DNA from 3 places in the Humidesulfovibrio idahonensis genome. Region 2 is predicted to be linked to each of the others. Evidence: predicted binding sites of a transcription regulator. Region 2 holds the regulator's gene; each other region holds the start of a gene.
The links. The regulator sigma-54, encoded in region 2, starts transcription at its own class of promoters, with help from an activator protein. The targets are predictions, from matches to a motif close to CTGGCACGGNNNNTGCTT.
Positions count from the first base shown of each region.

Region 1: a site for sigma-54 is predicted at 3,099-3,116, ahead of ACYQ4W_RS09110 (Spy/CpxP family protein refolding chaperone). Genes of this name have one in related genera too.
Region 3: a site for sigma-54 is predicted at 6,127-6,144, ahead of nifA (nif-specific transcriptional activator NifA). Genes of this name have one in related genera too.

Region 1 covers NZ_BAAHYE010000003.1:580,874-590,367, reverse strand. The annotation lists gene ACYQ4W_RS09120 (sigma-54-dependent transcriptional regulator) at 1-326, opposite strand, end outside; gene ACYQ4W_RS09115 (two-component system sensor histidine kinase NtrB) at 310-2,295, opposite strand; gene ACYQ4W_RS09110 (Spy/CpxP family protein refolding chaperone) at 2,533-3,015, opposite strand; gene ACYQ4W_RS09105 (radical SAM protein) at 3,289-5,001, opposite strand; gene ftsZ (cell division protein FtsZ) at 5,008-6,237, opposite strand; gene ftsA (cell division protein FtsA) at 6,300-7,547, opposite strand; gene ACYQ4W_RS09090 (cell division protein FtsQ/DivIB) at 7,602-8,432, opposite strand; gene murB (UDP-N-acetylmuramate dehydrogenase) at 8,453-9,340, opposite strand; gene murC (UDP-N-acetylmuramate--L-alanine ligase) at 9,363-9,494, opposite strand, start outside.
Region 2 covers NZ_BAAHYE010000002.1:1,180,018-1,189,511, reverse strand. The annotation lists gene lptC (LPS export ABC transporter periplasmic protein LptC) at 1-339, shown strand, start outside; gene ACYQ4W_RS05835 (LptA/OstA family protein) at 339-1,232, shown strand; gene lptB (LPS export ABC transporter ATP-binding protein) at 1,234-1,956, shown strand; gene rpoN (RNA polymerase factor sigma-54) at 2,237-3,682, shown strand; gene hpf (ribosome hibernation-promoting factor, HPF/YfiA family) at 3,722-4,264, shown strand; gene ACYQ4W_RS05815 (PTS sugar transporter subunit IIA) at 4,267-4,716, shown strand; gene rapZ (RNase adapter RapZ) at 4,728-5,615, shown strand; gene ACYQ4W_RS05805 (PTS sugar transporter subunit IIA) at 5,667-6,104, shown strand; gene ACYQ4W_RS05800 (PTS sugar transporter subunit IIB) at 6,118-6,579, shown strand; gene ACYQ4W_RS05795 (PTS sugar transporter subunit IIC) at 6,605-7,279, shown strand; gene ACYQ4W_RS05790 (manganese-dependent inorganic pyrophosphatase) at 7,372-8,295, shown strand; gene ACYQ4W_RS05785 (DUF2798 domain-containing protein) at 8,410-8,649, shown strand; gene dapA (4-hydroxy-tetrahydrodipicolinate synthase) at 8,703-9,494, opposite strand, start outside.
Region 3 covers NZ_BAAHYE010000003.1:942,503-951,996, reverse strand. The annotation lists gene ACYQ4W_RS10665 (DUF202 domain-containing protein) at 1-100, shown strand, start outside; gene ACYQ4W_RS10660 (CatA-like O-acetyltransferase) at 311-961, opposite strand; gene ACYQ4W_RS10655 (methyl-accepting chemotaxis protein) at 1,612-3,465, opposite strand; gene ACYQ4W_RS10650 (TOBE domain-containing protein) at 3,768-3,977, opposite strand; gene ACYQ4W_RS10645 (TOBE domain-containing protein) at 4,192-4,401, opposite strand; gene nifA (nif-specific transcriptional activator NifA) at 4,536-6,116, opposite strand; gene ACYQ4W_RS10635 (sulfate/molybdate ABC transporter ATP-binding protein) at 6,334-7,107, opposite strand; gene ACYQ4W_RS10630 (hypothetical protein) at 7,118-7,297, opposite strand; gene modB (molybdate ABC transporter permease subunit) at 7,319-8,008, opposite strand; gene ACYQ4W_RS10620 (LeuA family protein) at 8,189-9,304, opposite strand.

The sequences.
Region 1 (9,494 bases), on a different contig from region 2:
GGCTTGGTGAGGTAGTCGAAGGCGCCCTGCTTCATGGCCTCCACGGCGGAGCCCACGCTGCCGAAGGCGGTGAGCAGCACCACGGGCAAGAGCGGCATGCGGGCGTGCAGCTCGCGCATCAGGGTCAGGCCGTCCATGCCGGGCATCTTCATGTCCACAAGGGCCACGTGGGGCTGGGCCTTGTCGAGTATGGCCAGGGCGGCCTCGCCGCTGGGGGCGTCGGCCACGCGCCAGCCCGCGTCCTCCAACACGGCGCGCACAAGCATGCGGTGGCCGGGTTCGTCGTCCACCACCAGCGCGGAGCGTTGATCAGTCTGCTGCGCCATTATCGTTGCCTCCGCCGCTTTCGCGGCCATCGGAATCGGGGAAGAACAGGCGCACGGAAGCGCCGGAGCCGGGGCAGGAGTCGATGACCGCGCGGCCCCGGTGCCCGCGCATGATGCCTTGGACAATAGCCAGCCCCAGGCCCGTGCCCTGGCGCTTGTCGGTGAAGAACGGCTCGAAGGCCTTGGCGCGCACGGTTTCGTCCATGCCGCAGCCGTTGTCGGACACGCTGATCCAGACGCCGCCGGGCGCGTCGCCGTTGCCTTCTGCGCGGGTGGCGGCGATGGTCAGCTGGCCGCCTGTTTCGGGCAGGGCGTCCAGGGCGTTGACCAGCAGGTTCAAGAGCGCCTGCCGCAGCGCGTCCTCGTCGGCGAACACAGTCTCGGACGCCAGATCCACCGCCGGGGTTACGCCCTTGTGCTCCAAATCGAAGCGCAGCAGGCCCCGCAGGCTCTCGATGAGGCGCGGCAGGTCCACCTCGGTGGGGGCGAGGTCGCGCGGGCGGGCCAGAAAGAGCAGGTCCGTGACCACGCGGTTCAGGCGGTCGGCCTCCTGAACCATGGTGCTGGCATACGATGCCAGCGGCTCCTGGCCCTTCAGCTTGGTGGCGAAGAGCTGGGCGAAGCCGCGCAGGGACGAGAGCGGATTTCGTATCTCGTGCGCCACGCCGGCCGCCAGGGAGCCGATGGCCGCCAGGCGCTTGGCTTCGGCCAGGTCTTCCTCAAGGTTCTTGAGCCGGGTGCGGTCGCGCAGCAGCACCAGGCGCTCGCCGCCGGCGCCCTCGGAGGACGCGTCGGCCTGCAGGGGCAGGCAGAGGATCTCCAGCACCCGCCCGGCGTGCTCGAACTGCCGCCACTGGTAGGGCTTGCTCTGCTCCGCGTTGGTGGAAAGTTCGGCAAAGGGGAACTCGGACCAGTTGCGGCCCAAAAGATCGCCCACGCCTTGCTTGGCCGCTTCGGGCGCTGTGGGTGCGTCTTCGGTCATGAGCAGCCGCGCGGCCGAGCCGTTGGCCGAGAGGATGGACCCGTCCGCGGCCAGGGTCACCAGGCCGTCGGGCATGTTGTCCAGAAGTTTGGATTGGAAGCGCTCCAGCCTGCCGGCCTTGAGGGCCTGCTCGCGGCGGCGCAGATAGGCGAAGGCCAGCACCCACAGCAGGCTGGCCGCGCCGAACACATAGCCCGCCTGGAGCATGGCCGCGCGGCGGTACGCCTGGAACGAGTCCAGGTGGCGCTGGGGGTTCAGGCCCGTCATGAGGAACATGGAGGGCAGCTCGGGCGAGCGGCGCATGGCGTGGCCATCGCGCGCGGGCAGGCCGTCCTGGTCCATGTCCGCGTCCGGGGGGCCCATGTCGGGCATTCCGGCCAGGGGGCCGCGGATTCCCTCGCTCCGTCTTTCCGCGTTGCGCAGGCCTTCGCCACGGGGACCGTCGTCGCGCGGGCCGAAGACATGCTCCGGCGGCAGGGGCAGGCCCAGGCGCACGCCCTCGCTCAGCACCGAGAGGCTGGGCCGGGCGCGCACGGCGGAGAAGATGGCGCGCTTGTCCTTGTACACCAGCGGCCCGGACCAATGTCCCTGCACCTCGAGGGAGGCGATGATGACCTCGGGCAGGACGAGCTGCTCCTTCTCGTCGCTCTCGGAGGAGGAGACCACGAGGCGGCCGTCCTCGTCGAAGATGCCCACGAAGACCACTTCGCCGGAGGCCGTCATTTCCTTGAAGAGCTCGCGGATGCTGGGGAAGAATCTGCTGGCCGCGTCGGGCGAGCGCCGCAGGCTGTGCATGACGCGCATGAGGTTGGCCTCGACCCCGTGCACCACGGCGGCCCCGGCCAGCTCCATGTGCTGGTCCACAAGGTCGCGCTGGCGGCGGATATTTTGCCACGTGAGGAACATGCTGCCCAGGCCAAGGACGAGCAGGGCGGCCACCGCCGCCAGGACCGGTCCCTTGTCCTGTTTGAAGGTGCGCAGTTCCATCCGTGTATCCTCAATTTCCGCCAGAGGGGTGAGCATTGCCAGTGCTAGGCTGGTTCCGGGCCGGGTGTCAACACTGCCGCCCGGAAGCATCGGGGCGGTCCGGCCTGTCGTGTGACTGGTCCGGGCCGCCCCGCGTTCGTCTTCATCGCGTATTTGGCTTCATCACATGTCCGGCTTCAACGCGAATCCGGCTTCAATGCGTGTCCGGGTGCGGATGGGCCGCACCGCCAGGGAGGTCTAGTTGCAGTTGCCGCCGATGCAGGAGCCCGCGCCGCGGCCGAAGCCGCTGCCTTGGCCGCCGCCGGGGCAGCCGGTGCCGTCGCCGTAGCCCATCATGCCGTGGTGGAAGCCGCCGGGGCCGAAGGCCTTGATGCCGGTCTCCTTCTCGATTTCGTTCTTCAGGGCCAGGCGCTCCTTGTGCATGTCGGCGCGCAGCTTGGAGATGTCGGCCACGAGGCCCTGGATGTCGCTCTTTTCGGCCTTGCCGGAGTTGGAGAGCGCCTGCAGCTCGGCCTGCTTGGCCCAGATCTTCTCGCGCAGGTCGTAGAGCTTCTCCTGGTGCGCATCCAGAATCTTCTGCACGGCCGCGCGCTTTTCCGGAGTCAGGCCGTTGTAGGCGCCGCCGACGTTGCCCTTGCCGCCTCTGGGCCCGGCAAAGGCGAAGGCGGACAGGGAAACCAGCGCCACCACGGTGAAAAGGGTGATCAGTGTCTTTTTCATGTTCAGGTCCTCCAAATACAGGGTGTCTGTCTCGCCATGTGCGGGCGCAGGGGGATGCGCGCCGCGTTGATTGAAACACCCTGAAGCATGCATTGTGCCAAACGTGAAACGCAAATATTCCGGAATGATAAAATGTCGTGCCGTGCAGCGTTGTGCATGCCGCTGCACAACGCTTGCACAAAATGCGGGGTGCGCGGTCTGCACAAGCGCCAACCGGCCGCACCGTGGCGGCGCAACGTCATGGGTGAAATCCGGGCGTCGCGCCCGGCCGGATCACGTCTTGGGCGCGTCCTTGAGCCACTCGTCCATGCCGCACAGACCGCATTGGTCGCAGCCCTTGGGTGAACAGCCGGGGCTGTGCAGGGCGCGCGCGCCGCGCTCATACTCGCGCCACAGCGAATCGCGCCGCACACCGACATCCACGACCTCCCAGGGGAAGGGCTCGTCCTGACCGCGCTCGCGGTCCAGTATGTCCGCGGTCTGCGCCTCGTAGCGGCGCATGGCCTTTTTCCAGCCGCCAAGCTCCGCGGCCAGGCGCACCAGTTCAAAGGCCTCCGCCCCCCCGCGGGAGAGCACGCCCTGCAACCGCGCCTGGAAGGGCGCGTCCACGTTGAGGGTCATGCCCCGGTGGCGCTTGACCATCTCGGCCAGGCGTTTTTGCGCGGCGATGAGCTTCGCCTCGCCCATCATGGGCGCCCACTGCATGGGGGTGAAGGGCTTGGGCACCAGCGAGCTGGCCCCCAGGGTGATGCGCATGAACTCGCGCGTCTTGGCGCCGTGGCCCCGGTCGCGGGCGTCCACAATGCGCGCCAGGAAGCCCTCCAACTCGTCATAGTCCTCCGGTCCCTCCCAGGGCCAGCCGAGGATGAGGTACACGCGCAGGTGGTTCACCCCCAGGCGCGCGGCGCGCTCCACGGCGGCCAGGAACACCTCGGGGTCGAGCTTCTTGTTGGCGGCGCGGCGCAGGCGTTCGCTCGCGCCCTCCAGCGCCAGGGTGATGGTGCGGATGCCGCACTGGCGCAGAAAGCCCAGCAGCTCTTCGGTCAGGCCGTCGGCCCGGAGCGAGGACAGGGAAAATTTTGTTTTGCGCGCGGCCAGCCAGTGCAGAAAGGGCAGCAGGTCCGGCCAGTCGGTGAGGGCCGTGCCCACCAGACCCACCTTGGGCGGGTCGGCCGCCTCCACCAGCTTGATGAGGTCGTCCATGTGCGCGTGGCGCGGCGGACGGTACACGAAGCCCGCGGCGCAGAAACGGCAGGCGTGCGGGCAGCCCCGGTTGATCTCCAGCAGCATGGCGTCGGGAAAGGCCGCGGTCGGGCCGGTGAAGCCGGACACGGCCGGGCAGTCGAGGAGGGTGGTGGTGGGATTGAGCGCCACCACCCGGCGCACCGGGATTTTGGAGAGGCCCGGCACGTACAGCCCGGGCATGTCCTTCACGGATTCAAGAAACGCCTGCTTGGGCACGCCTTCGAACACGGCGCGCTTCATGGCCAGGCAAAAGTCCGCAAGCCCGGCCTCTGCCTCGCCGACCCAGAAGGCGTCGGCCAGGGGCGCAAGGGGCGCGGGGTTCAAAAAGGCGATGGGTCCTCCCACCAGCACAAGCGGATAATCCGGGCGTTCCGCCTTTTCAGACGGAACGCCCGCTGCGATGAGCGCCCTGAGGAGGGGGAGGAAGTCCTCCTCGAAAGAGACGCTCGCCGCCATCAAGGGGAAGAGCTTGAGGCTTTTGCCACTGTCCTCTGATTCAGGCGCGTTGAAGCCCTTGCCGAGGAAGAATCGTTCCACGGCTATTTCCGGCTCCCGGGCAAGCAGGCGATGCACCACCTGCCAGCCCAGGGCCGAGAGACCCATGCCCTCGTCGCCGGGAATCAACAGCGCCGCAGGAAGACGGCCGCCGTGGTCCGGTGGCTGGGAACGGGCCGCTCCGGGTCGGGGGATGCGCTCGCGCCCTGAATGGCGTTTGCGCTCCGCCCCGGAAGGGCGTTTCATGCCTGCCTAGTCCGCGTTGCGGCGGATGAAGGCGGGCGTGTCGAGCGCCTCGTCCTCGAACAGGAACTCCTCTTCACCGGGAGCTCCCATGGCGCGCAGGGCGTGGCCCTGACGTTCCTCTCCGTTTTTGCTGGCGCCAAAGCGCACATAGGCGGGGAGGTCGCGGTTGGAGCTTGCGATGACGCTGGAGATGGTGCTGCGGCGCGTGGCGGCGCGGGGGGCCACAGGCACCGGGTTCAGTATGGATTTGGTCTCGTTCTTGGGCTGCGGGGCGGCCTCGCGCTGGTCGATGCTAGTGGCGATGACGGTGACGCACATCTCCTCGCCGCAGTTGGGGTCGGCCACCACGCCGAAGACGATGTTGGCGTCCTCGTGGGCTTCCTTGCTGATGAGGTCGGACACTTCCTGGATCTCGTCGGTGCTCATGTCCTCGCTGGCGGTGATGTTGAACAGCACGCCGCGGGCGCCGGCGATGGAGACGTCCTCGAGCAGCGGGCTGGTGATGGCCTTGAGGGCCGCCTCGCGCGCGCGGTTTTCGCCGCTGGCGATGCCCGTGCCCATGAGGGCCAGGCCGGAGTTGGTCATGATGGCCTTCACGTCCGCGAAGTCGAGGTTGATGAGGCCGTGCACGGTGATGAGGTCCGCGATGCCTTTGACCGCGTAGTAGAGCACTTCATCGGCCTTTTTCAGCATGACGCCGAACCCGGCCTTTTTGGCCGCCATCTGCAACAGGCGGTCGTTGGGAATGGTGATGATGGAGTCCACCACCTGGCGCAGTTCGCTGATGCCTTTGTCGGCCTGCTGCATGCGGCGGCGGCCTTCAAAGTAGAAGGGCTTGGTGACGACGGCCACGGTGAGCGCGCCAGCTTCCTTGGCAGCCTGGGCGATGACCGGAGCCGCGCCGGTGCCGGTGCCGCCGCCCATGCCCGCGGTGATGAAGACCATGTCGGTGTTCTGCAACAGGTCGCGGATCTGGTCGATGCTTTCAAGCGCGGCGTTGCGGCCCACTTCCGGGTTGGCGCCGGCGCCAAGGCCCTTGGTCAGCTTGCCGCCCAGCTGAATGGTGTGGTCGGCCAGGGATTTCTCGATGTCCTGCGCGTCGGTGTTGGCGGCGATGAAGCTCACGCCGGTCAAACGCGACTGGATCATGTTGTTGATGGCGTTGCCGCCGCCGCCGCCGCAGCCGATGACCTTGATTTTCGCGCTCATGTCGTTTTCGATTTCGAAATGTGCCATGGATTCCTCCTCCCTGAACATTGGCTAAAGTGCTAAGATCTTCCCCAAGATCGAAACGCCTCTTAGGCGATGTCGACGAACCATTTCTTCATGCGGCCCAGAATCCTGTTGAAGACGTTGTCCTCGCGGATTCTGAAATCCCCGCCGCCGCCGCCGCCGGGCGTGGTCATGCGCTTCTCGGCTCCGTAGAGCAGAAGGCCGACGGCCGTGGCGTACTTGGGATTGTTGACCATGTCGTAAAGGCCGCCCACATACTCGGGGTAGCCAATGCGCACCGGCAGGTCGAACACCTGTTCGGCCAGGTCCTGCATGCCGTGAATGAGCGATGTGCCGCCGGTCAAAACCACGCCGGCGGCTATCTGGTTCTTGTACCCGCTCTTGATGAGCTCCTGGTCCACCAGGGCAAGAATCTCCTCGCACCGGGGCTCGCAAATCTCGGCCAGAACACGCTTGCTCATGGCGCGCGACTCGCGTCCGCCGACGGAGGGCACTTCGATGCTCTCATCGACCTGGACCATTTCGGCCAGGGCGCACCCGTGGTCGATCTTGATTTTCTCGGCCGAGGTCATGGGCGTGCGCAGGCCGAAGGCAATGTCGTTGGTGAGGTTGTTGCCGCCAAGGGCCAGCACCGCGGTGTGCTTGATGCTGTCCTTGGAGAAGATGGCGATGTCCGTGGTGCCGCCGCCCAGGTCCACCAGGCACACGCCGATCTCGCGCTCCTCGGAGGAGAGCACGGCCTTGCTGGAGGCCAGCGACTCGAGCACGATGTCGGCCACGTCGAGGCCCGAGCGGTGGCACGAGCGCACGATGTTCTGGGCGCTTGTGACCGCGCCGGTGACGATGTGCACCTTGACCTCAAGGCGCACGCCGGCCATGCCGAGAGGATCGGCGATGCCGCGCTGGTCGTCGACGATGAATTCCTGGGGCAGAGTGTGGATCACCTCGCGGTCCAGGGGAATGGCCACGGCCTTGGCGGCCTCGATGACGCGGTCCACGTCCTTCTGGGTCACCTCGCCGCCCTTGACGGCGATGACTCCGTGGCTGTTGAAACCCTTGATGTGGCTGCCGGCAATGCCCGCGTAGACCGAGTGGATCTCGCAGCCGGCCATCAATTCCGCCTCCTCCAAGGCTTTCTTGATGGACTGCACGGTCTGTTCGATGTTCACCACCACGCCCCGGCGCAGTCCCGTCGAGGGGCTGGTGCCGATGCCGATGATGTCCACCAGGCCGTCGTCCTTGGCTTCGCCCACCACAGCGCAAATCTTTGTGGTGCCGATGTCCAGGCCGACGATGATGTCGCTCTTGGCCATGTTTTCCTCCCTTGTTTAACTCGCCAACTTCCGGGTCTTCCCTATTCTTCCCCGTCAGGAAGGCCCGGGCTTCTGCCTCTTCTCAACCCAAATCTTTCCACCGCTGGCCTCTATGGCCGCAACCTGCCCGGATTCCCCGCGCAGCTTGAGATCGCGCCAGACCGTCTCGATGCGGTTGAAATGCGTTTCCCAGTCCGAGAGCTGGGCGCGCACCCGCAGGCGCAGCGCATCCAGGTACAGCTCCACCTGACCGGACTCCGAAATTTTCACCCAGGCCATCTGCCCCAGGGCGAAGGGCAGGTCCTGGCGGTTCATGCGCGCCACCATGGCCGCCACCACGGCCTGCTGGTCGCCCAGCTCCGGGGCCACCTCGAGCAGCGGCAGCGAGGCGGAGTCGCCCGGGGAAAGCTGGGTGATGATCTTGCCCTCGGCATCCGCGAAATACAGCTGGCCGTCCTGGCGCACCCAGAAGGAGGGCTGCCGTTCGACCATGGTGATGAACAGCTTGTCCGGCAGCTCGCGCCGCACGGTGACGAACGACACCCACGGATTCTGCGAGAGCGCGGCCTCCACGCGGGTCACGTTGACGCCCAGGCTGTTCTGTCCCAGGCGCAGCCCCGCGATCTCGAGCACCTGCCCGTAGGCCAGGCGCTGGTTGCCGGAGACGCTGATCTCCGTGAGCCCCAGGGCCGGAGTGGTGGTGACGAGCCGGTAGCTGTAGATCAACCCGGTGCCGAGCAGCCCAAGCACCAGCACCGAGGCCAGAAAGAGCATCATGCCCTTGACCGCGCCGCCCGGATTGAGCGGCAGCGAGGGACCGGAGTCCCTGCGGGGACGGTTGATGCGCACCGGGGCCTTGCGGGCCGGCTGGGTTCTGCGCTGCATGCCGCTGCCGCCAGGACGGATCATTTGAGCACCACCACTTCGGTTTCAAGCTCCACGCCGAAGCGCGCCCGCACGGCGTTTTTGCCAAAGTCCATCAGCTCCAGGGCCTGGGCCGTTGTGCCGCCGCCCAGGTTCACCAGAAAATTCGCGTGCAGCTCGGAGAAGGCCATGTGCCCCAGGCGTTTGCCGCGCATGCCGCTTTCGTCGAGCATTTTGCCCGCGCTCATGCCCGCGCCAACAGGGTTCTTGAACACGCAGCCCGCGCTTTTGGCGGTCACGGGCTGGCTGGCCTTCTTCTTGGCGTACACGGCCTCCATGCGCGCGCGCACGGCCTGGGCGTCGTCCTGGGCAAGCTTGAACTCCGCCTCCCACACCAGGCAGAACCCGCTCACGCCCGGGTTGAAATGCCGGTAGCCGAACTCGCAGGCCGAGACCGCGCGCCACACAAGGCCGCCCTCGGGCGTCCACAGGCGCACGCGGGTGAGCGCCGCGCCCGTCTCGACTCCGTATGAACCGGCGTTCATGGCCACTGCGCCGCCAACCTTGCCGGGAATGCCGGTAAGGCCCTCCAGCCCGGTGAGGCCCAGACGCTGGCAAAAGCCCAGCAGCCGCGGCAGACCGAAGCCGGCGCCGGCGCGCACCAGCACCGCGCCCTGGGCCTTGGCCTCGATGACCGGGACCTCGTCGTTGGCGGGGCGCACCAGCACCAGTTGGTGGGGGCCGTCCGCCGCGAGGAGATTGCTGCCCGCTCCCAGCGCCAGGGGATGACCACCGAGGGCGGGCAGCACTTCAGACAGCTGGTCCAGATCGGCCTCAACACGCGCCACGGCCTCGGCCAGGGCGGGGCCGCCCAGGTGGAGCGTGGTGCGCTCGGAGAAGCGCGGATTCCGGATCACTGTCAGAGTCATGCAAATACCTTTTGTTTCGCCGTTACTTGGCTTCGTCGTGGGTGGGGTTGAGCCATTCCTCGCCGATCTTCCAAATGCTGCCCGCGCCCAGGGTCAAAAACAGGTCGCCGGGCTTCAGGATGTCGTTCAGCTGGCGCTGGATTCCCGCAAAGTC
Region 2 (9,494 bases):
CGGCCCCAGCTTTCGGCCTACATCGGCCCGGAGCGCGAGGAAGTGTTCATCAAGTCCGACACGGGCGAGATAAACCAGATGGGCAACACCCTGACCCTGCGCGACAACATCGCCGGCAGGTTTGGGGCTTTCGCCCTCACCTCGGATGTGTTTGACTACATCGGGGCCATGAAGAAGGCGTATTTCAAGGGGCGCGTCGTGGTCACCCGCCCGGATTTCACGGTCAACGCCACCACGGTGGAGATTAATTTGGAAACCAAGGAATTGACCGCCGCCGGCGGGGTTGCCGCGGAATTGACGCCGGCCAGCTTGAACGCCCTCAAGAAGGAGAAGAAATAGTGCGGCAGCGCAGGAATAGCCTTCTCTTCACGGCATGTGCGGCCGTGTTCCTGCTCTTGTTCTCCATGCAGGGATTTGCGCAAGCTCCGAACTGGGGCGACGTGCGCGTTGTGGAGCATCCCGTGAGCGTCCACCACAAGCCGGACGGCGCCTCTCCCCTGGTGCGCACCCTCAAGGTGGGCGACAAGGTCCGCGTGGACTTTGTGCAGCCCAATGGCTGGGGCGCCCTGTTCGACATGACCGAAACCCAGCGTGATGTAACCAAGGCCATCGGCTACGCCGAGGTGCGGCTTTTGACGCCGCTGGCCCAGGCCAAGATTCCGGCTGCGCAACCCCAGGCCGGTCCGCGCAAGGCCGAGGCCAAGTCCTCGAATACATCCGAGGTCAAGAGCGAGGTCAAGGACCCTCCGAGTCTGCTCTCCGGCCAGGCGCCCAGCGGCGGCGCGCAGGACCCCGTGCGCATCACCTCGGACAAGATGGTGTACAGCCAGAACGACAACGCCGTGGTGTTTCTGGGCAATGTCCATGGCACGCAGAAGGACATGGCCATCTGGGCCGCCAAGGTCACGGCGTACTTTGCGGACAAGAAGAAAGAGCAGAAGGGCGGGGCGGACAAAGCTCCCGGCGACTTCGGCGACAAGATCGAGCGCATCGTGGCCGAGGGCAGCGTGCGGCTTGTGGCGGGCAAGAACGAGGGCGCGTGCAGCACGCTTATCTACTACGTCGCGGACGGCGTCATGCGCATGGAGGGCAATCCCATCCTGCGCGAAGGGCAGAACACCGTGCGCGGCGACGTGATCAAGTTCTACATCCGCGAGAACCGCAGCGAGGTTCTGAGCGGCGCGCAGCGCAGGGTCGAGGCCATATTCTTCTCACCCAAGGACAAGAAATAGCATGTCCGAGCTCACCGCCACCAATCTTTCCAAACGCTATGGCGAACGCGAGGTCGTGCGCCACATCAATCTGTCCATCCGCGACCGCGAAGTGGTGGGACTGCTTGGCCCCAACGGCGCTGGCAAAACCACCACGTTCTACATGCTGGTGGGCGTGGTGAATCCGACCACGGGCAATGTCGTGCTCGACGGCCAGGACGTGACCGAAAGGCCCCTGCACGAGCGCGCGCGGCTCGGACTTTCGTACCTGCCGCAGGAAAGCTCCATCTTCAAGAAGCTCTCCGTGCGCAAGAATCTGGACGTGATTCTGGAGCAGATGCCCATGACGCGCGCCCAGCGCGAGGCGCGGGCCGTTGAGCTGCTGGAGATGTTCAACATCACCAAGCTGGCCAACCAGCCGGCCATGTTCCTCTCCGGCGGCGAGCGCCGGCGCCTGGAAATCGCCCGGGCGCTCATTTTGAATCCCAAGTTCATCCTCCTCGACGAGCCCTTTGCCGGCATCGATCCCATCGCTGTCATCGACATTCAGGAGATCATCTCCGTGCTCAAAAGAATGGGCATCGGTATCCTCATCTCCGACCACAATGTTCGTGAAACATTGAATATTTGCGACCGCGCCTATCTGGTGTACGAGGGCATGGTCATCCTTGACGGCAGCCCCACAGAAATCGTGCAGAGCAGCAAAGCCCGCAAACTCTACCTGGGCGAGTCCTTCAGTCTCTGATCCTTGGAAATCCTGTTTGAATCACGCCGGTTATAAGGGCCTTGCCCCATCCTGCCGTGCCGAACTTCAGTTTTGTGGATTTACACAAGAGCAGAAGGTTGGTACACTTTTTTCATGTCTTTCCCCCGCTCTGGAATTGTGCGTATATTTGCAGGGTTATCAGAAAAATCTTGCACAGGCCTTCTGCCTGTGGCACCCTGAACACGCAAAAGCCCGCATGGGGTAAGTAAAATTTCGGCGTCCTGTACGCCTGTTCCGATGGAGGCAGCAGTTATCGACTATGGGTCTTGAGCTTCGCCAACAACTCAAGCTGACGCAGCAGCTGGTCATGACGCCACAGCTGCAGCAGGCCATCAAGCTTTTGCAGCTCTCTCGGCTGGAGCTTGTGGAGACCATTCAGCAAGAGCTGATGGAAAATCCGTTTTTGGAGGAGCTTGATCCGGATGTGGTTGATACCGCGCCCTCCACAGATACTCTAGACGATTACGAGCATGCCCACACCGACTCTGAAAGCCGCGCCGAGGAAGACCTCATGCGCACGGCGGACTGGGAAAACTACCTGGGCGAATTTTCGAGCGTCACCAAGCAGGCCATGGGCCGCGACCTCGAAGTGCCGGAGGAGGGCCTCTCCTTCGAAGCCCGCCTGACCTCAAAGCCCAATCTGGACGGCCACCTCTCGTGGCAGATGCGCTTGTCGAACTTCTCCGACCGTGACCTCTCCATCGGCGAAATCATCATCGGCAACCTCGATTCGCGCGGGTATCTTCAGGCCACGGCCGAGGAGATCTGCGAGCAGCTGCCCGGTGTGCAGCCCGCCGATGTCGAAACGGTCATCCGGCGCATCCAGCGGCTCGATCCTGTTGGCGTGGCCGCGCGCAGCGTGCAGGAATGCCTGCTGGTGCAGATCGAAGTCCTGAAGTACGACCGCGACCCCATCCTGGTTTCCCTGGTGCGCGACCACCTGGAGGACCTGGAGAAGCATCGCTACAAGCCCCTCACCAAGAAGTTCCGCATCAGCATGGAGGACCTGAAGGAGTATCTGGACGTCATCCAGACCCTTGAGCCCATGCCCGGCGCGCATTTCTCCTCCAACGACCCACAGTTCGTGAGCCCGGACGTCTTCGTCTACAAGCACGGCCAGGACTTTGTCATCGTGCTCAACGAAGACGGCTTCCCCAGGCTGCAGCTCAACAGTTTTTATGTGGATAATTTGAAGGCCAAGACCTCGACGGAAAAGGATTATTTTCAAGACAAGGTGCGCAGCGCGGAGTGGCTGATGAAGAGCCTTTACCAGCGGCAGCGGACCTTGTACAAGGTGATGGAGAGCATCGTTCGGTTTCAGCGCGACTTTTTCGAGTTTGGCGTCACCAAGCTCAAACCGCTGATCCTGAAAGAGGTTGCGGAGGACATCGGCATGCACGAGTCCACGGTGAGCCGCATCACCACGAGCAAGTATGTCGCAACGCCGCACGGCATTTATGAGCTGAAGTTCTTTTTCAACAGCGCCCTAGACCTTGACGACGGCACCCAGGTCGGTTCCGAATCCGTCAAGGCGCTCATTAAACAACTGATAAACGAGGAGAACCCCAAAAGACCACTCAGCGATGAACAGATAGGCGAGATCCTCAAGCAGAAATTGGAGGTGAACATCGCGCGGCGCACGGTAGCCAAATACCGCACCGCGATGAACATCGAATCCTCCTCCAAGCGCAAGCAGGTCTTCTAAACAGGCGTCGCCCGCCATCAAGCATCACGGAGGTATTGCATGAACATTTCTTTCGCCTTCAAGAATTTCGAGCCCTCTGACCACTTGAAGGAATATGCCTCTTCCCGCTTTGAGAAGATGGGCAAGTTCATTGGCGATACCGTTGAGACGGAGCTGCAGATCAGCCTTTCCGTGGAGAAGTTCCGCCACAAGGCCGATGTTGTCCTGCTCTCGGACAACCTGCACATCTCCGCCTACGAAGAATCCGAGGACATGTACTCCACCATCGACCAGGTGCTGGACAAGCTGGAGGCGCAGCTGAAGCGCATGCGCGAGCGCCACAAGGAGCGCCGCCGCGGCGGCACTCCCCGGGCAGCCCGCATGGATGTCATCAGCTTTAGCGAAGAGCCCGGCGGCCGCACTCCGACCATCAAGGAGACGGACAACTTCGAGCCCAAGCCCATGAGCGTCGATGAAGCGGCCATGCAGCTTGAGAGCAGGAAGTTCGAGTTTCTCGTGTTCCGCAATGCGGACACCTCACGCGTCAATGTGCTTTACCGCACCAAGAACGGAGACTTCGGTCTCATCGACCCTGGAAACTAACGATGCGCCTTGACGAGTACCTTGACCGGGATCTGGTGCTGCCCGAGCTTGCCTCGACCACCAAGCCCGATGTGTTGCGGGAGATGACGGGCGCCATTGCGGCCCGCCATCCCCATTTGGACGCCGAACTCGCCCTCTCGGTCCTGCTGGACCGGGAGGGTCTCGGCACCACGGGCATTGGCGACGGGGTGGCCATTCCCCACGGCAAACTGCCCGCGCTTGAGAACATCATCGTGCTCGTGGCGCGCAGCAAAATGGGCGTGGACTTCGAAGCGCTGGACTTCAAGCCCTGCAACATCTTTTTCCTCGTGCTCGCCCCGGAGCAGATGACTGGAATACACCTGCGCATACTGGCGCACATTTCGCGCCTCATCAAAGACGAATCCTTCCGCAAGGACTTCTTCGACGCGCCTGACCGCGACGCGCTGTTCAAGCTCCTGCAATCCTATTAAAGGACAGGCTCGTGGCGCAGGCTCCTCAGGAATCGCTCTCCGTCGTGGTCGTTACCGGGCTTTCTGGCTCCGGTAAAAGTACCGCGCTCAATGTCTTTGAGGACTTGGGCTACTTCTGCGTCGATGGTTTGCCGGCCTCCATGCTGCCCAAGCTGGCCTCGCTGTTCTTGGGCAAAGATTCCAAACACCGGGGCTTGGCCCTGGGCATGGACCTGCGCCAGCATGATTTTTTGGAGCAGTGGAACGACGCCGTTCAGGAGCTTTCGGCCAAGGGCGTTTTTGTGCGCGTGCTTTTCGTGGAGGCCAAGTCGGCCGTCATCATGCGCCGCTATGCCACCACGCGCCGGCCGCACCCGCTGGAAAGCGGCGAGCTTGGCCTTGAGCAGGCCTTGGTGAAGGAACGGGCCATGCTTGCGCCCCTGCGCAAGGATGCCGAACTCGTCCTCGACACCAGCGAATGCTCCATCCACGACCTGCGCCGCCTGATCCAGGAACGCTTCATGGCCAAGGACCAGGCCTGCCACGGCATGCGCGTGCACGTCATCTCCTTCGGCTTCAAGTACGGCGTTCCGGCGGAAGCGGACCTTGTCTTCGACCTACGCTTCTTGCCCAATCCATATTTCGTGCCGGAGCTTCGCCCCTTGTCCGGCAAGGACGCCGCCGTGGCCGACTATGTGCTGAAGGGCGAGCCGGGCCTGACCTTCAAGCAAAAGCTTCTTGATTTTCTGCAGTACATTCTGCCTCTTTATGCGGCCGAGGGACGGTACCGCATTGCCGTGGCCATTGGCTGCACCGGTGGCCGTCACCGGTCCGTAGCCATGAGCGAGCTGCTGTTCGCCACTTTGCGCGACACCGGCTATTCCGTGACCCTGGAGCACCGGCACTTCGATCTGGGCTAACCGGTTCGTGCCAGAACATGTGCGCGTTTTGACGCGCATGCAGGCGAGACAATGGCTGAGACAAACGAAACGCAGGCGGATGTGAAGCAGATCGGCGTGCTCGTGGTCACCCACGGGGCTTTTGGCGCCGCCTTGCTCGACGCCGGAAAGATGATCGTCGGCCCTCAGGAGGGCACGGATTCCGTGAGCGTCCTCGTGTCACGCGGGGTGGACGAGATCGTCGCCGAGCTCAAGGCCGCGCTGACGCGACTGGAACGCGGCATGGGCGTCCTGGTGCTCACGGATCTTTTCGGCGGCACGCCGACAACCTTGAGCCTCTCCCTGCGCAAGCTCGGCAACATCGAAGTGGTGGCCGGCGTGAACCTGCCCATGCTGCTCAAAGTGCTGCAAGGCCGCAACACGACCCTTTCCGAACTGGCCGCGCAGGCCAAGGCCGCAGGGCTGCAGGGCATCGTTGTCCCTGGCGAAATGCTGCGCAAGAAATCCTAGGAGCCGGACGCAAGTGTTTTGGGTGCGAGTGGACAACAGACTCATCCACGGACAGGTGGTGGAAGCTTGGGTGCCGTACATCGGGGCGCACAACATACTTGTGGGCAACGACGACCTGGCCCAGGACGAGCTGCAGCAGGAGATCATGTCCCTGGCCATTCCGCGCGCCGTCGAAAGCGCCTTTCTGTCCATCGACGAACTACCGGGCGATCCGCGCCTTTCCGTTGCCGGGCGCGAAAACACGCTGCTTCTGTTTTCCACCTGCCTCGATGTGCGCCGCGCCTTTGAGAAGGGCCTGCGGCTGCCGGTGCTGAACGTGGGCAACCTGCATTACTCCACGGGCAAGCGCCAGCTTTCGCCCAGCGTCTCACTCGGACCGGAGGACGAAGCCTGCCTGCATTTTCTGCTGGAGCAGGGCGTTGAGTTGGATTTCCGCTGTGTGCCAAACGATCCCGTCACCGTGAGGTTCGCATGATGGAAGTGAGCATGACCGGCCCCGTGTGGTTCGCCACGGTCGGTTTTTTTTTGCCCTGTTCTCGCTTTTCCGCTTCTCCGTCAGCCTGGGGCTGATTGAACGCCCGCTGGTGATCGGCCTCTTCTGGGGGCTTTTTGTCGGCAATCTCGAATCCAGCCTGTTCATCGCCATCTTCTACGAGCTGCTCTGGCTCGACTTCATCCCGGTCGGCACGTTCATTCCGCCCCACATGACCGCGGCCTGCTTCACTGCGCTGGCCATCAGCAGCTATTGCGGGCTCGATTCCCTGCCGCTCATCGTGCTGCCGCTCGTGTTTGGTCTGCCCATGGCCTGGCTTGGCGCCAAGCTGGAGCGGACCATGCGCGACAGGCTCAACCGCTCCTACGGCGGGGTGCTGCAATGGGTGCGCAAGCCGCTGGACACCAACGTGCCCGGCAAGCTGCTCATGGGCAGCTTGGTGAGCAAGATCTTGGCGAATTGGTTGTTCTTTTTGGTCGGCGCCGGGGTTTTGACCTTGCTCTCCCGTTTTGTGCTCAGCCATTACGGCCCGCTTTTGGCTTCCATCAAAATTTCCTGGACACATTTGCTCATTGCCGCCAGCGTGGGCGGAATGCTGGCCCTGCGCCTGCGCAGCCTGTATGTATCCGTTGCGGCCGGGGCGGTTGTCCTCGGTATTTTACGCTTCATTGGCATCTTCTGACTTGGCAAAGCCCATGTCTTGTGATAAATGGAACAATCGTCCGTGACGAATGGACCTTTCCTGGCATACACATAATTTTGAGGAGGACTTACATGGCTATTATTGTTTGTGGTCACAAAAATCCCGATTGCGACTCCATCACCGCTGCCATCGCCGTTGCCGACCTGCTGAGCAAGCGCGGCATGGAAGCCACCCCTGTCGCTCAGGGGCCCGCCACCCCGGACGCCGCCTTCGTGCTGAACAAGTTCGGCCTGGCCGCTCCCGCCATCGAGACCGACGCCACCGGCAAGGACATCGCCCTTGTCGACCACTCCGATCTCGCTCAGGCCCTGGACAACCTCGACAAGGGCAAGGTCGTCTGCATCGTTGACCACCACAAGCTGGGCGACGTGACCACCCCGAATCCGCTTGAAATCTGGGTCATGCCCGTCGGCTGCTCCGGCACGGTCATCAAGGCCATGTACGACTTCTACAGCATCGCCATCCCCAAGGGCATCGCCGGCGCCCTGCTTTGCGCCATCCTGAACGACACCGTTCTGTTCAAGTCCCCCACCTGCACCGACGCCGACAAGGCCGCTTGCGAAGCCCTTGCCAAGATCGCCGGCGTGGCCGACTACAAGGCCCTGGGCATGGAAATGCTGAAGATCAAGGGCTCCGTCGAGGGCATCCCCGCGGTTGACCTGATGAATCGCGACTACAAGGACTTCAACATGGGCGGCAAGAAGGTCGGCATCGGCCAGGTCGAGGTTCTGGACCTCACCCTGCTCGACAAGATCAAGCCCGCTCTGGTTGAAGAGTGCAAGAAGCTGAAGTCCGACGGCCGTCACACCGTCCTTCTGCTCCTCACCGACATCATGAAGGAAGGCTCCGAGATCCTCGTGGTCTCCGACGACGCCTCCATGGTCGAGAAGGCCTTCGGCGGCAAGGTCGGCGGCGCGCTGGGCTCCATGTGGGTTGACGGCTGCATGAGCCGCAAGAAGCAGGTCGTGCCTCCCATGGAAAAGGCTTTCGCCTAATCCAGACCATCGCTTCGTTCATTCAGGCGGGTTCCTTCGAGAGCCCGCCTTTTTTTGCGCTTGCGGCCCAAGGGGTGTTGACACTGTGCGCACGCGGGCAATAGGAATGCGGATATGCGCTTCCTGCCGGCCAAATGCACCTGCGCCGCCGTGCCCCTTGTGGTCTCCGGCTGCATGACCTGCCTTGTTTCGGCCATCGCCACTGTGCGGGCCGTGCCGGTGGCGGCGTTTTGGGACACATGGCCCCTCTCGTGGCTGATCTCCTGGGCCGTGGCCTACCCGGTGATGCTCGCCATGCTTCCCCTTGCGCGTCGTCTCATTGCCGCCATCACGCTGCCCCCCGCAAACCAATAAAAAAACGCCCCGGTCTTGCGGCCAGGGCGTTCTTGATTCTTGCTAGAAGAGCTTTAGATGACTGCGGCGGCTTTCAAGGCCTGCTGCAACTGTTCCGCATGGGCTGCTTCCAGGGGAACCAGAGGCAGGCGGAACTCCAGGGGCATCTTGCCCATCAGGTGCAGGGCGGTCTTCACCGGAATGGGGTTGGTCTCCAGGAACATGGCCCTGTTCAGGGGCATGAGCTCCAGGTTCAGCGCCTGGGCGCGGGCCGTGTCACCCTTGAAGAACGCCTGGCACATGCCGGACATCTTGGCGGGCACGATGTTCGAGGTGACCGAGATGACGCCCGAGCCGCCGACGGAAAGCAGCGGCAGCACGGTGTAATCGTCGCCGGAGAGAACCATGAAGTCCTTACCCAGCGCCTCGATGACTTCCGTGCCCTGCTTCAGGTCGCCAGTGGCTTCCTTGCAGCCGATGACCTCGGGCACGGCCTTGGCGATGCGCGCCAGGGTCTTGGGCAGCAGATTGAGACCGGTGCGGCCCGGAACATTGTACACCACGTACGGCATGGAAGCCTCGGCGGCGATGGCTTTGAAATGCGCCACAAGGCCGTCTGGCGTCGGTTTGTTGTAATACGGAGTGATGAGCAGGGCGGCGTCGGCCCCGGCCTCTTTGGCCATGGCCACCAGCTCGATGGCCTCGCGGGTGTTGTTGGACCCGGCCCCGGCGATGACAGGCACACGGCCTTTGACCTGGTCCACGCAGATTTTGATGACCTGGCCCTGCTCCGTGTGGGAGAGGGTGGCCGCTTCGCCGGTGGTGCCGCAGGGCACAACGCCGTCGATGCCTTGTTCAATCTGCCA
Region 3 (9,494 bases), on a different contig from region 2:
CTCGGTGGTCACCATCGGCCTTGGCGTGCTGCGCTACCAGCGCATGCGCAAGCTCATCCATCGCCTGGAGGCCGCGACCCGGCAGGCCCGCAGGGTGTAACGCTCCGCACGCCTGCGCGGCGAAAGAGGCTGGAAGAAGAGGCTGGCCTGGCCCCGACGGGTTGGCCCTGTTAAAAAGGACGGGCAGAGCGGGTTCCTTCAAGCGTGGGCCCGTCAGATTTGGACTCTCAATCCCCCATCAGCCTGGCAAGGCGCGCAGCCCGGCGAAGCCCGGTTGAGGCCGGCGCTAACAGGCTCACACTCGAAGTGCTCAGCCGCACAGGCCCGTGAAGCCCGTTTCCGGCTCGGCGCAGAACCCGCCCAGATTCCCCATGAACTGCGCAATGTGCGCGCCGTCGGCCAGACCGTGGTGCGCCAGCAGATCCACCGCCATGACGATCCGGCCGCCCTTGGGCTCGAACCGCCCCCACGTGATGCGCGGGATGGCGTCCTGCGGGGTCAGGTCCATGGGGTGGCTCACGGAGGTGAAGTGCACCCAGGGCAGGCAGCTTAAGTAGAGCTCGTCGTGGCCTGTGGACGACAAGGCCTGCTGCGGCGTGGTCTTGGCCCGGTCCATCTCCGCCCGCGTGCGGGGCAAGAAGTCGTTGGGATCCTCGCTGTAGCGCGCCTTGCAGAAGGCGAGCTGCCCGTTGACGTTCTGCACGGTGAAGGACGGATGCACGACCTCGTGCTCGCACACCGCGCCGTCCTCGATGCGCAGGCGCAGCTCCGGCACGTGGTTGGCCGCCTTGGCCACCAGATAGATCATGCCGAGATAGGCGCCGATGCCGCGCTCCTTCATGAAGGCGCGGGCAGGGGTGACGTCGAGCTCGCAGGTGACCGAGCAGTAGGGCCACTGCTTGGCGCTGAAGAAGGCGTACTGCTCGCGTCTGTCCCATTTCTGCATGTCGATGCGCTTCACGTGCGGCTCCTGTCTGGAAGGCTGTCGTTGTTCTGATTTCGGTCCGATGCCCGCGCGCCGCGTGGCGTGTCGTCCGGCCTGCCATGCGGTCCACCAGCCCGGCCTGAGGAGGGCAATGGCGGCCCGGAAGGACGGCGACCCGAAAAATGGCTGCTGCGGCGTCCCGCCCCGCGTCCTGTGTGCGGCGGACCTGCCGCGCCGGCCATCCCGTGCATCGGTGCGGACGATAGCCGCCCCGGCGTCCCGGCACAAGTCCCGGGGGCGGCGATGCATGAGGCCTGACCTCGGGCCAGCCAGGAGGTTGGGCAGGATATCGGGCAGGATATCGGGCAGGATGCAGGACAGGATGCCCGGCGGAAAGCTAGGCGGGCAGTAGGCGGAAAGCCAAGCGGGAAGGAGGCGGGGGCCAGCCAGGATGCCAGCCAGGATGTCGGGCAGGATGTGGGCAGGAGGCATGCGGAAAGCCCGGCGGAACGTCTGATCCCAGACCGGGCATGAGGGCGGGAGGGCCGGGCGCAAGGTCTGGCAAGAGGCCAGGCCGGAGGCCGGAGACGAGGCCGGGACGTTCCGGCTGTCCCCCCGGCTCAAACAAAAAGCCCCCGGATCGCTCCAGGGGCTTTGTTGTTGCGTCGGGTCAGGGGCCGGTTTGGCTAGGCGTTTTCCAGCTCATGCATCAGGGCCAGCAGGTTCTCCGCCTGGGAGAGCAGCCCGCTCACGGCGTCGACGGCTTCGCTCATGGCCTCTGCGGTTTCGGAGGCGATGCGGTTGATGTCGTCCAGGGAGCGGTTGATCTCCTCGCTGGCGGTGGACTGCTCGCCGCTGGCGGCGGCGATGCTGCGCACCTGCGTGGACGAGCTTTCCACCAGGGAGACGATGCCGGTCAGGGCCTCGCCGGACTCCTGGGCCAGCTCCGTGGCCTGCTCGATGCGCTGGTTGGCGAGGTCCACGCTCGTGATGTTCTCCCGCGTGCCCTGCTGGATGCCGCTGATGGCCTGGGCCACTTCCCTGGTGGCGGCCATGGTCTTTTCGGCCAGCTTGCGCACTTCGTCGGCCACCACGGCAAAGCCGCGACCGGCGTCGCCCGCGCGGGCCGCCTCGATGGCGGCGTTGAGCGCCAGCAGGTTGGTCTGGTCGGCAATGTCGTTGATGACGCCCATGACCTGGCCGATGCCGTCGGCCTGCTTGCCCAACTGGCCCATGTTGGTCTTGAGCCCCTGGGCCTGGGCGTACACGTCCTTGATGGCCTTCACGAGGTTGTTCACCACGTCTGCGCCGTCCTGGGCCTTTTGCTTGGCCTGGTCCGCGGCCTCGGCCGCCTGGCCGGCGTTGCCCGCAACGGTCAGCACCGTGGCGTTCATCTCTTCCATGGCCGTGGCGGTCTCGTTCAGGCGGTCCTTTTGCAGATCGGACCCCTGGCGCGAGGAATCGATGCGGGCGGAGAGTTCGCGGGTGGCGCCGCTGATGGCCTGGCTCACGTCGCGCAGCTTTCCGGCGGCCTGCAGCAGGCCCGCGCGGGTGGCCTCGGCCGCCTGGCGCTTGGCCTCGTCGGCCTCGGCAACGGCGGCGCGGGCCACGTTGGCCTCGTCCTCGGCCAGGCGCGTGCTCTTCTCGGCTTCGCCGATCTTGTCGCGCAGGGCGACGACCATCTTCTCCATGGCGCCCTGCAGGGTGCCCATTTCGCCGAAGAACGCCTCGTCCGTGCGGGCGTTCAGGTCGCCCCCGGCGATGTGCCCGGCCATTTGCGAGAGCTTGGCGATGGGCCGGGAGATCATGCGCACGATGAGGAACACGAGGACGCTGAGCGCCACAACCAGGCCGGCCATGATGCCCGCCAGCCAGACGCGCAGGGTGGCCACCTTGGCGTGGATGTCGTCTACGTAGAGCCCTGTGCCGACGATCCAGCCCCAGGGCTTGTACAGGCGCACAAAGGAAATCTTGGGATAGGTCTCTGTTGTGGCGCCGCCGCCCTTCTTGGGCTTGGGCCACTCGTAGGCCACAAAGCCCTGGCTGCTCTTCTCGCAGACTTCCGCAAAGGCCTGAAACAGATTCTTGGCGCCGCCGGGGTAGTCCTGGCTGGGAGCCTCCACGTCGTCGCCCGGCCAGAACATGGTGGCCTTGTTGAACTTGGCGTCGTCCAGCACCTTGCCCTCAAGGGCGGGCACCGTGGGGTGCATTATGGTTGTGGGGAAGGGCTTGTCGTTGTTGGTGATGAAGAAATACTCGTTATTGCCGTAACGCATGTTGCGCAGGCGCGCGGCCGCGCGCTTCCGGCCTTCCTCGGGCGAGAACTCGCCCTTTTGGATGCGCGCCTCATATTCCGCGATGAGCGAGGTCGTCATGTCGATGGTGTCGGTGAGGCTGTCGCGTCGCGCCTTGAGCAGGTCCTGCTCGTAATACGGCAGGAAAATGAAGAAAACCGCAACCAGGAACAAGCCAAGAATGCAGCCGAAAAGGGTGTACAGCTTGGTGGAGGTCTTCGTGTTCAGCAATTTTTCGCGCAGCATGGAGGCTCCTCAAAAGGTGGATTGAAGACATCGCGGGAAGGCATGCCCTGCCCGTTGTTCTGTGCGGCGTCTCGTTTGGCGCTTTGGCTTTCTCTCTCAGCATCCCTGCGGGAATGGATCGGCCCACTCCAGGCATCATATCGGCCGGATGCGTCGGCAGGTGTAGGGAGCCATACGTAATAGTTATCAGCAAAGGACTATCGACGCAAGCAACAGGCCGTGATTGCCGCGTCTTTTGCCGAAAAAAAGGCCGGCCCCCCTGCGGGAACCGGCCTTGTGCAGACGAGAGGCGCTTGCGCCGACTAGTCGGTGACGAGCATGACGTTGGAGGCCTTGACCATGGCCTTGACCTCGGAGCCCTGCTTGAGGCCCATGGCCTTGACCGAGTGGGCGGTGATGACGGACACGACCTCGATGCCGGGGGCCACTTCGACCACGACCTCGGCGTTGACGGGACCCATGGTGATCTCCTTGATCTTGCCGGGGATGAGATTGCGGGCGCTGACCTTCATGGTTTGCTCCTTGGCTTGGGGTTAGGGGGAAGAACGCGCACGTTCATGGAGGCAATGTGTCACGAAAAATATAATTTCCGTCAACACAGTCCGCAAAAGGACAGTAAAATAATCGGCCCCGGTGGGGTGTCTCCTACAAAAATGTCGCAACGGCGCAAAAAAGCCGGCCTTCCGAACGGAGGACCGGCCTGGGGGAATGTCTGTTCGCTGCGTCCTAGTCGGTGACGAGCATGACGTTGGAGGCCTTGATCATGGCCTTGACCACGGAGCCCTTCTTGAGGCCCATGGATTTGACCGAGTGGGCGGTGATGACGGACACGACCTCGATGCCGGGGGCCACCTCGACCACGACCTCGGCGTTGACCGGGCCCATGGTGATCTCCTTGATCTTGCCGGGAATGAGATTGCGGGCGCTGACTTTCATGACGGTCTCCTTGTGTTGCGCCAACGCCTTGGACGGCGCTGGACCATTGGCATCTACGTAGCACATCCGCGCGGGGCGTCAATGCCCCAGACGGAGAAATACGCAGAAAGGAGCAGGCGCGGCGGCGGCGCCGGTCAGCGGCGGGGCGCGGTGGCGGCCTCGTGGTCGATGACGGCGGACAGCCCGTACTTCTTGATGCGGTAGCCTATTTGCCGGGGGGTGATGCCCAGGTCCTCGGCGGCCTTGTACTGCACCCAGCCGTTGCGCCGCAGCGCGGCCAGCACCTCGCTGCGTTCCATGGCCTTGAGGGAGCTTATGCCCGGCTGGGGCCGCGCCGCCGCCATGCCGCGGTCGGGCTGGTGCAGACCGGCCTGGATGGGGCTCTGGCTCAGGTAGGGCTTGAGGAAGGTGGCGTCCACGCGTTCGCCATCGCTCATTATGACCAGCCGCTCGATGAGGTTCTCCATCTCGCGCACGTTGCCGGGCCAGTCGTAAAGCGTCAGGTCGGAAAGGGCCCGCGGGGTGAAGACCACGCTGCGGCTGTACTCGCGCGCAACCTTGTCGATGAAGTGGTTCAGCAGGACCGGGATGTCCTCCTTGCGCTGGCGCAGGGGCGGCACCTGGATGGGGAACACGGACAGGCGGTAGTACAGATCAGGGCGGAAGGCTCCGCGCTCGGCCAGTTCGCCCAGGTCGCGGTTGGTGGCGGCCACCACGCGCACGTCCACCTTGCGGGTGGTGTTGGAGCCCAGGCGCTCGAACTCGCGGTCCTGCAGCACGCGCAACAGCTTGGCCTGAATGCCCAGGGGCAGCTCGCCTATTTCGTCGAGGAAGATGGTGCCCTCGTGGGCGTCCTCGAAGCGGCCGGGCTTGGAGCCGACAGCGCCGGTGAAGGCCCCGCGCTCGTAGCCGAAGAGCTCGCTCTCCAGCAGATTCTCGGGGATGGACGCGCAGTTGACCTTCATGAACGGGTGGCCCTTGCGGCCGGAAAGCTCGTGGATGACGCGGGCGATGAGCGTCTTGCCCGTGCCGGACTCGCCCAGGAGCAGCACCGTGGCCTTGGTGGGGGCCACCTTGCTCACCTGATGCTCCACGTCCTGCATGGACTGGCTTTTGCCGACGATGTACGGGCCGCGCTGCTCGCGGGTTATCTGCGAGCGCAGGGACAAGTTCTCCCGTACGAGGGCTTCCTCGCGCGCCTTGATCTTTTCGTTCAGGGACAAAAACTGGCCGATGAGCGTGGCCACGACCGTGAGGAAGCTCAGGTCCTCCTCAAAGGCCACCTCGTCGCCGAAGAGCCTGTCCACGTTGAGCACGCCCAGGCAGCGCCCGTGGGAGGTGATGGGCACGCCGATGAAGCTGACGCGCCCGCGCTCCAGGTGGCGGGAGCCGGTCTTGTCCAAAAACAGGGGCTCGCGGCGGATGTCGGGCACGATGTACGGCTTGCCGGTCTGGAAGATGAGGCCGGTGACGCCCTCGTCCAGCTCGTACACGCCGCGCTGGCGCTCCTCGCGGCTCAGGCCGTGGGAGGCGGTGATGGCCAGCCGCTCGTTTTCCGGGTCCGCCAGGGTGATGGTGGCCCGTTTCATGGACAGGGTTTCAGAGAGTATGCGCAAGACCTCGGACAAGGCCCTTTCAAGGTCGAGCGCCGTGTCGATGATCTGGCAGATGGACGAGAGCACCTGGAGCTTCAGGTTGCCGAGCATGAGCGTCATGCGCGGGGTAAAGCAATATCAGTGCCGTTGCGGTGTGGATGGGATTGTGTGTGATATAACCATGCGGTTTAGCTCTTGTTGTCTTTGAAAAGCGGAGATGCGGGGCGGTTTATCGGAAAGACAAAAATGACAAATATGCAAATTTGGAGCTGTGGCGTATCACAGGAATGCGAATAGCGTCGGGCCCGGGCCGTGGCCGGCCTCGTGCCTGTTTTGGTCAGGCGCGCGCCGCCGCCGCCCGCCCCTCGGCATAGGCGCCGAAATGCGTGGCGAGCAGCATCTCGCGCGCGGCCGCGCCGCCGGCCGGGCCGTCCTCGAACACGCGCACCTCGCGCACCGCGCCGGTTTCGTACAGGGCCACGGCCCCGCCGAACTCCAGCACGTCGTCCGGGTCGTGGGTGATGAGCACGGTGGGCGCGCCCGCGGCCAGGCACAGCGCCCGGACCTCTTTGCGCATGCGCCGCCGCAACAGCGGGTCCAGGGCGGCAAAGGGCTCGTCGAGCAGCAGCACCTTGGGACGCCGCGCCAGGGCGCGCATGAGCGCCACGCGCTGGCGCTGCCCGCCGGAGAGCCTGCCGGGACGAGCCTTGGCCAGGTCTTCGAGCCCGGCCAGGGCCAGCAGCTCGGCCACGCGCGCCTTGCCCGCCGCGTCGAGCCGGCCGCACAGGCCGTGGCTGAGGCCGAAGCCGACATTCTCCGCGACCGTCAGGTGCGGGAAAAGCGCGTAATCCTGAAACACGTAGCCCACGCCGCGCTCCCGCGCGGGCAGGTTGACCTTGGCGGCGGAGTCGAAAAGAACCTCTCCGTCCAGCGCAATGCGCCCGGCGTCCGGGGGCAGCAGCCCGGCCACGGCGCGCAGGGTCACGGTCTTGCCCGAGCCCGAGGGCCCGAAAAGCACAGTGGAGCTGCGGTCGGAGCTGAAGCGGGCCGCAAGGGTGAAGCAGCGCCCGCTGCCCCGCAGGGTCTTGGAGATGTCGATTTCGAGCGTCATGCCGCGTTCCTTAGGGCTTGATTCCCGTTGCGCCGGAGGCGTCGAACAGTTGCGCGGGGCAGGGGATCTCCGCCACGGAGATGCTGCTCGCGGCGGAGAGCATGAGCTCCTCGGCCAGGTCCGGCGCAGTGCGCGCGGCCAGCAGGGTGGCAAGGGCCAGGGCGCCGATGAGGGGACGCAGATGCGACATGGGGGACCTCCTTTGTTTGCGTTATGCGTGCTTGTGGTTGAGAAGCTTGCCCGAGGCCAGCAGCAGGGTCACGCAGACCAGCGAGGTGAGGATGACCAGGAAGGTGGCCTCGTCCTCGCGTCCGGCCTGCACGGCTTCATAGACGGCCAGGGAGAGGGTTTGGGTACGCCCCGGCAGGTTGCCGGCTATCATCAGCGTGGCGCCGAACTCGCCCATGGCCCGGGCCAGGGCCAGCATGGTGCCGGAGACGATGCCCCGCCAGGCCAGCGGCAGGGAAACGCGCATGAACACCCGCGCCTCGCCCGCGCCCAGGGTGCGCGCAGCGTTCTCCAGGCCTTCGTCCACGCCCTCAAAGGCCGTGCGCGCGGCCTTGCACACCAGGGGAAAGGCCACCACGCTGGCGGCCAGGGCCGCGCCCTGCCAGGTGAACACCAGGGTGAAGTCGAAGCGCTCCAGCAGCCACTGCCCCACAACCCCCCTGCGGCCGAAAAGCACCAGCAGGTAATAGCCGATGACCGTGGGCGGCAGCACCAGAGGCAGCGTGCACACGGCGTCGAGGACCTCGCGGCCGGGCAAGCCGCGCCGCGACAAAACGAACCCGGCGGCCACGCCAGCGGCGCAGGCGCAGGCCGTCGCGGTCAGCGCGACCTTGAGGGTCAGCTGCAGCGGTATGGCCGCGTTGGCAAGAAGCAGGAGCAGGCTTTCAGGCACTGGGGGGCCTCCAACTGGAACAAAAGGGATACGTCGCCTCGCGCGGGCGGGGTTCGCATGGCCCGGGGCAGGAGTCCTCAGGACTCGGCTCCGCTGCCGCGCTTACTCCTCCTGCCGTGCAAAGGCAATCCACATCCGGGGCGAAACCATGGTGCGGCGTTGCCATCCTCTTAAACACAATCACAAAACGCCCAAAAGTTCCTTGTCCGTCAAGGGGCGGCCCAAATGCTCGGCCAGGGCGCGCACGCGGCCCACAAGGCCGTTGTCGCCCACGCCCGCGCCCAGGCGGGCCATGGCGGCCTTGAGCGCCGCGCCGCCGCTTTTGGCGCCCACGCCCACGCGCCGGTGCGCGCCGACGGTCTCCGGCGCAAAGGGCTCGAAGAGCGCGGGATCGCGCAGCAGGCCGTGCACGTGGATGCCGGACTCGGCCGCGAAGATGTCTTCGCCCACCACGGGCCGGTTGCGCGCCACCGTGGACTTGGACGCCTGCGCGGCCAGCAGGCACAAAGCCCGTAAAACCAACAGGTCGTAGCCCTTGGCGGCGTTATTACATTTTTGTTGCATGATCCAAGCGGCCACCTGCTCCAGCGGAGCTATGCCCGCGCGCTCGCCCAGCCCCAGGGCGGAAACATCCACAAAGGCCGCGCCGCACTCCAGCGCGGTGACGGCGTTGGCCGCGGCCATGCCCAGGTCGTTGTGCGCGTGCAGGGCAATGGGCACGGGCAGGGCGGCCACGAAGCGCCGCACCAGGTCCGCCGTGGCCAGCGGGGTCAGCAGACCCACGGTGTCGGACAGGCGCACCCGCGCGGCCCCGGCCTCCACAGCCGCGCGCGCCAGGCTCAACGCCTCGTCCGGGTCGGCCCGGGAGATGTCCTCCAGGCCGACGGTGATGTAACCGACGCCTTCCGCCTTGGCCGCGGCCACAACGGCGCGCACCCGCGCGGTCATCTCCGCCAGGGTCAGGCCCAGGCGCTTTTCGCGGTGCAGGGCCGAGGACGGCGCGCCGATGTTCAGCCTGTGCAGCAAACCCGCGGCGGCCAGCCTGGCGGATTCGCGCACGTCGGCCTCGCGGCAGGGGCACCAAAGGGAGAGGGCCGGGCCGCCGTTCTCCGGCGCGGGCAGGCCGGCCTGGGTCCAGGCCAGAAATTCCGCCAGGTCCGGCTGCCCCGCCCAGCCGCATTCCAGCTCGTCCACGCCGGCCGAGGCCAAAAGCTCGGCCATGCGCCGCTTGGCGCCGCCGCCAAAATACACGCCGTATGCCTGTGCGCCTTCCCGCAGGGTGCTGTCGATCAACATGTCGCGCTCCTTGTTCTGGGAAGGGCAACTGCACCTCTGGTGCCAGTTGGCGCAATGCGCACAATCGCCTGCTAAATCGACATATTAACCTGTGGTCGGATGGCGGCGCAGTCTGCATACAAAAGTGTAGTAACGACAATTTTCGTATGTAGGCCAATGTCGGAAGTGTAGCTCACTTTGAGGCCTGTGG